Linked DNA regions of Pseudoduganella dura. The main gene of each other region encodes a partner of the protein of the gene in region 2 in a complex. Links are inferred from orthologs where the notes say so. Each region holds a gene or a part of one and is shown on either strand. Other genes may lie near its edges. The genes, in order: fliM and cheY.

The links.
Region 1: the proteins of cheY (region 2) and fliM are in contact, whole or in part, in a crystal structure (PDB 1F4V), measured with the Escherichia coli proteins. The link is inferred for Pseudoduganella dura from one-to-one orthologs.

Annotation. Positions count from the first base shown.
Region 1 is NZ_WNWM01000002.1:4,556,541-4,559,755, forward strand. Bases 44-2,938 are described here. They hold fliM (flagellar motor switch protein FliM), read right to left. Parts: upstream 2,036-2,938; coding sequence 1,052-2,035; downstream 44-1,051. Other genes in these bases: fliO (flagellar biosynthetic protein FliO), read right to left, coding at 44-562; fliN (flagellar motor switch protein FliN), read right to left, coding at 559-975; fliL (flagellar basal body-associated protein FliL), read right to left, coding at 2,060-2,581; GJV26_RS19945 (flagellar hook-length control protein FliK), read right to left, coding at 2,779-2,938. Outside these bases: more of fliO, read right to left, coding at 1-43; more of GJV26_RS19945, read right to left, coding at 2,939-3,215. UniProt on the Escherichia coli protein: FliM is one of three proteins (FliG, FliN, FliM) that forms the rotor-mounted switch complex (C ring), located at the base of the basal body.
Region 2 is NZ_WNWM01000002.1:5,162,101-5,165,175, forward strand. Bases 304-3,058 are described here. They hold cheY (chemotaxis response regulator CheY), read left to right. Parts: upstream 304-1,363; coding sequence 1,364-1,753; downstream 1,754-3,058. Other genes in these bases: GJV26_RS22635 (protein-glutamate methylesterase/protein-glutamine glutaminase), read left to right, coding at 304-1,150; cheZ (protein phosphatase CheZ), read left to right, coding at 1,757-2,404; GJV26_RS22650 (EAL and HDOD domain-containing protein), read left to right, coding at 2,445-3,058. Outside these bases: chemoreceptor glutamine deamidase CheD, read left to right, coding at 1-43; more of GJV26_RS22635, read left to right, coding at 80-303; more of GJV26_RS22650, read left to right, coding at 3,059-3,075. UniProt on the Escherichia coli protein: Involved in the transmission of sensory signals from the chemoreceptors to the flagellar motors.

The DNA.
Region 1 (3,215 bases), 610 kb from region 2 along the record:
GCATCGTGGCCAGCGCGTTCATGCGCCCCGGCGAGGCGCCGACGACGATCCACTGCTCGCCCACCTCGACCACGAGGATCCGTTCGCGCGTGCCGACCGACAGCGCGCCGACCAGTTTCACGGTATTGCCGCCGGTGACGTTGCGCGGGCCGAAGCGCTTCAGCGCCCAGGCCAGGCCCACCAGGATCGCCAGCACGAAGCCCAGCGCGAGAACGGTCTGCACCAGGTTGGCCGCCGCCGACGGCGCCGCGGGCAGGGCGGGCGGCGGCACCGCGGTACGCGCGCCGGCCAGCGCGGCCTGCTGCTCCGGCGAGGCCGCCGGCGGCGGCACGGGGCCCGGGGCCGGCGCTTCTTCCGGCGACACGACGGTGGCCGGCTCGCCGGCCTTCACGGGCGCGACGGTACGGTCGGCGGGATTGGTGACGACGGTGGCAGGTGCGGTGGCAGGCGCGGTGGCAGTGGCAGGCGCGTTCTGGCCGAAGGCCGGCGGCGCAAAGCCGCCGGCCAGCACGAAGCCTGCCAACAGCGCGGCCGACAGTGCAGGAACAAGGACACGCTTCATTTATTCAGTTTTCGGATGCGTTCGGAAGGCGTGATGATATCGGTAAGGCGGATGCCGAACTTGTCGTTCACCACCACGACCTCGCCCTGCGCGATCAGGCAGCCGTTGACCAGCACGTCCATCGGTTCGCCCGCCAGGCCGTCCAGTTCGACCACCGAGCCCTGCGCCAGTTGCAGCAGGTTCTTGATGGCGATCTTGGTGCGGCCCAGTTCCACCGTCAGCTGGACCGGGATATCGAGGATGAAGTCGATGTCGTTGTGGGTTTCCGTACGCGTCGGCGTCTTCGAGAAATCCTTGAACACGGCAGCGGTGGCGGCTTCCTTCTGCAGCGCTTCGGCTTCCGCCTTGGCCTGCTCCGCAATCGCCGCGCCCCAATCGTCGTCGAGGCTTTGATCGTCCTGGTTATCCGCCATGATGTGCTCCTGTGATGCTGGTGTCGCCAGCCAAATGCCAAATTGCACGCGGACGCCGACGGCGTCCGCGTGCCTGTTATTTACTCAAATTGTCGCTGTTGGCGAGCAGCCGCTCCACCCGCAGCGCGTATTGTCCATTCAGCACGCCATACGTGCAATCGATCACGGGCACGCCGTCCACCGTGGCTTCGATCGTTTCCGGAATGCTCAAAGGGATCACGTCGCCCACGCGCATGTTCAGGATTTCGTCGAAGCTGACCTTGGCTGTGCCGAGTCGCGCCACCAGTTCCACCTCGGCGATCTGGATCTGCTGCGTCATCAGGCGGATCCAGCGCTTGTCCACTTCCAGCGCCTCGCCCTGCAGCGACGACGTCAGCGCATCGCGGATCGGCTCGATCATCGAATACGGCATGCAGAAGTGGATCTGGCCGGATACCGAGCCCAGCTCCACCGTGAAGGTCGATGCCACCACCACCTCGTTCGGCGTGGCGATGTTGGCGAACTGCGTATTCATCTCCGAGCGGATGTATTCGAACTCGACCGGGAACACCGGTTCCCACGACTTCGTGTAGGCATCGAACACGATATCGAGGATGCGCAGGATGATGCGCTGCTCGGTGGCCGTGAAGTCGCGGCCTTCCACGCGGGTGTGGAAGCGGCCGTCGCCGCCGAACAGGTTATCCACCAGCAGGAATACCAGGCCCGGATCGAACACCATCAGCGCCGTGCCGCGCAGCGGCTTCATGTGCACCAGGTTCAGGTTCGTCGGCACCACCAGGTTGCGGATGAATTCGCTGTATTTCGATACCCGCACCGAGCCTACCGATACTTCCGCGCTGCGGCGCAGGAAGTTGAACAGCCCCACGCGCAGCAGGCGGGCAAACCGTTCGTTGATGATCTCCAACGTCGGCATCCGGCCGCGCACGATGCGCTCCTGGGTCGCCAGGTTGTAGGTGCGGACTCCCGCGACTTCTTCCGGCGCCTGGACGTCGTCCTGGTCGCCGTTGACGCCCTTCAGCAGGGCATCGACTTCTTCCTGGGAGAGAAAATTATCCGCCATGGCTCATCGATGCTTGTTGAATGCTCACTGGATAATAAACGAGGTAAACAGTACTTCCGTCACTTCCTGTTCGTCGCCGTGGTCCTGGAATGGCTCGTTGACCTGCTCCAGGATTTCCTTGGACAGCTTGGTCTTGCCTTCGGGATTGTTGATTTCCGAGGCTTTCTTGGAGGATAGCAGCAACAGGATGCGGCTGCGCACCTTCGGCATGTTGTTCTTGATGACCTCCGACTGCTCGGCATCGGGCACCTGCAGCGTAAACGCCAGCTGCAGGTACTGTTCGCCTTCTTCCGGATTCAGGTTGACGGTGAACGGCTCCACCGCCACGTAGACGGGCGGGCCTTCATCGTGTTTCTTCTTCTTTTTCTTTTTCGGCTGCACGGTTTCTTCCTCGTGCTCGGCATCGGCCGCGTTGCCCTTCATCAGGAAGAACGCCGCCGCGCCGCCGCCGCCCAGCACGAGCACCAGTACGGCCACCAGGATGATGACCAGTTTCTTGTTGCCGCCACCGGCGGGTGCCGCGTCTGCCTTCGGGTCAGCTTTCATGTCTTGTTTCGCTTTCAACTCTGCATTTCCATCACGCGCGCGCAGTCATCCGATCACGCGTGCTGTTGCCATTCGATATGTGCCGCCATTATGGCATTATCGGCAGAGGCGGCGCGTCGGGATACGCGGAACAGCGGGCCGAAGACCCGCCAGCTCTGCCGTATGGAAATCGGTGCGGACCGGGCCGCACCATGGAATCAGGCAAACGTGTCGACGGCGCCCAGTACGGCGCGGCGGATGACGGGCTGGCTTTCTTCCTGCTGCCCGCCGTCGCCGCCATGGCCGTGGCGCCCGTTGCCGCTCCCGCCGCCGCCGCGGGCCTGCTCGGCAAACGCCTGCTGCTGTTCCTGCGAGCCGGCCGACACGCTGGCGTCGCCCAGCATGATGCCGGCTTCGCTCATCATCTCGCGCAGCTTCGGCAACGCGTTCTCGATCGCCTGGCGGGTTTCCGCCTGGTGCGCGGTGAAGGTGGCGGTGGCCGAGTCGTTCGACACGTTCAGCACCACCTGCAGCGGCCCCAGGTCCGGCGGATTCAGGGTCAGCGAAGCGCTCTGGTCGCCGCCGGCCACCATCCACACCACTTTCTGGCCCAGTTGCTGTTCCCATGCGCTGGACCCGACACGCGCCTGCAGCC
Region 2 (3,075 bases):
CCTGAAAAAGCAGCCGGTCGCCGGCGAAATCGAACTGTTCTGACAAGGCGCAGTCCTGCGCAGTCTTGCCGAGGAAACCATGAAGATCAAGGTAGTCGTCGTCGACGATTCCGCGCTGATCCGCAGCGTGATGACGGAAATTATCAACAGCCAGCCGGACATGGAAGTGGTCGGCACTGCGCCCGATCCGCTCGTGGCGCGCGAGCTGATCAAGCAGACCAACCCGCACGTGCTGACGCTGGACGTGGAGATGCCGAAGATGGACGGCCTCGACTTCCTGGAAAAGCTGATGCGGCTGCGGCCGATGCCGGTGGTGATGGTGTCGTCGCTGACCGAGCGCGGTTCGGAAATCACGATGCGCGCGCTCGAACTGGGCGCCGTCGATTTCGTGCAAAAACCCAAGATATCGATCCAGACCGGCATGCGCGACTATGCCGACCTGATCGCCGATAAAATCCGGGCGGCGGCCAAGGCGCGCATCCGTGCCCGCACGCTGCCCCAAGCGGGCGCCGAAGGCGCCGCTCCCCTGCCACAATTGCGCAATCCACTGATGTCGTCCGAAAAACTGATCATCGTCGGTGCCTCGACCGGCGGAACGGAAGCGATCCGGGAATTCCTGATGCAGATGCCGTCCGACTGCCCGGGCATCCTGATCACGCAGCACATGCCGGAAGGGTTCACCCGCTCGTTCGCGAAGCGCCTGGACTCGCTGTGCAGGATTTCCGTGTGCGAGGCGCAAGGCAACGAGCGCGTGCTGCCGGGCCATGCCTATATCGCGCCCGGCCACTCGCACCTGCTGCTGGCGCGTTCCGGCGCGAATTACATGACGAAGCTCGACACAGGCGAGCCCGTCAACCGGCACCGGCCGTCGGTGGACGTGCTGTTCCGGTCGGCGGCGCAACACGCGGGCAAGAATGCGGTCGGGGTGATCCTGACCGGCATGGGCAAGGACGGCGCGGCAGGGATGCTGGAGATGAAAGCGGCCGGGGCGTATAATTTTGCCCAGGATGAGGCCAGCTGCGTGGTGTTCGGCATGCCGCGCGAGGCGATCGCCGTCGGTGCCACCCACGAGGTGGGAGCATTGCCGGCATTGCCCGGGATGGTGCTGGGTTACCTGGCACAGCACGGGATGCGCGCCCTGCGGGTGTAGCCCGGTCGGCAACCTATCGTCGACTTATCGGCGGCGATTCTGTGCCACTATGTGACTGCAGTACGCGATACAACGGTTTTGTGTTTTTTACCGGCGATTCGAGGGCGCTTCATTCCCTAGAGGCAACTTAAATGCTATCCTTCGAATCGCTGGTGACGCGACACCAACCACACTAATTATTTATAACCGCGTAGAGAAACAACGGAGCAATTCATGGCTGATCCAAAGATGAAATTTTTAGTTGTTGACGACTTCTCGACGATGCGCCGCATCGTCCGGAATCTGTTGAAAGAACTGGGTTATGCCAATGTGGACGAAGCCGAGGATGGCGTGATGGCGCTGGCCAAGCTGCGCTCGGAACAGTTCGACTTCGTCGTGTCCGACTGGAACATGCCGAACATGGATGGCCTGACGATGCTGCAGAACATTCGTGCCGATCCAGCGCTCGCGAAGCTGCCGGTGCTGATGGTGACCGCCGAAGCCAAGAAGGAAAACATCATCGCGGCGGCCCAGGCCGGCGCCAACGGCTATGTTGTCAAGCCTTTCACCGCGGCCACGCTGGACGAAAAGCTGAACAAGATTTTCGAGAAAATCGGAGTCTGATTCATGGGTGAGCAAGCCGGCGTCGCCGTCGCGGAAGGCGCGGATCCGCATGAGGAGTTCCTGGCGCGCATCGGGCACATGACCCGTGCGCTGCACGAGAACCTGCGCGGTCTCGGGCTGGACAAACTGATCGAGAAGGCGGCCGAGGATATCCCTGATGCCCGCGATCGGCTCGACTATGTGGCGCGCCTGTCCGAAACGGCCGCGCAGAAGGTGCTCAATGCCACCGACGAAGCAGGCCCCCTGCAGGATCGCATCTGCAGCGACGCGAAGGACCTGTCCGGCGCATGGCAGGCGCTGCTCGATGGCCAGGGCGGCGACAACGCCGACTGGCGCGCGCTGGCGCAGCGCACCGTCGCCACGCTGGCCGCCACCACCGAGGCCACCGGCGCCACCAAGGGTCACCTGATGGACATCATGATGGCGCAGGATTTCCAGGACCTGACGGGCCAGGTGATCAAGCGCGTGACTTCCATCGCGCAAAACCTCGAAAAGCAGCTGGTACAGACGCTGATCGACTTCGCGCCCGAGGAGCTGAAGAGGGAGATCGACACCGGTCTCCTGAACGGCCCGCAGATCGACAAGGCGAAAGACGGTGTCGTTGCCGATCAGAGCCAGGTCGACGACCTGCTCGACAGCCTGGGCTTCTGATTCAGGACGGGCCGTACGGCCCGTTTTTACTTTCCCCGCCATGCACCAAACGCATTTCCTCGTCCGCGAGCCGCTGCTCGATCCCCAGCAGCGCGTGGTCGGCTACGAACTCGCCTGGCAGCTCGACCCCGCGGCCGTCCCCGCCCAGGCCGAGCTGGAGGACCTGGTGCGCTTCGTCGCCGGACTCGTCAACGATGCCGAACGGGGCTGGCTGCTGCGCGACAAGACGCTGTTCCTGCAGGCCGTGCCGGGGATGCTGTCGACGGACGCGCTGCATGACCTGCCGCCGCAGCACACGGTGCTGTCGATCCGCACCGCCGAACTGGCCAATCCCGACACGCTGGCCGCCGTGCGCGCGCTGCGCGCCGGCGATGTCGGCATCCTGCTGCGCAACTGCGACCTGGCCCGCGTGGGCAACCGGCTGCCGATGATCGCCTCGTTCGTCGAGGTGCGCTTCACCGGCGCCGACGTGGCCGAGCAGGCGCGCGCCTATGCGGCGCTGAAGCAGTCGTCGGTGCGCATGGTCGGCCGCCCGGTCACCACGTGGGAAGACTTCGATGCCTGCGCCGCGCTGGGCATCGACGCCTTCGTCGGCAAGCTGCACCTGACGCCGCGCCCGGGCCCGGAAGTGAAGGGGATGAATCCGGCGCAGACGGTGATCCTGCAGCTGA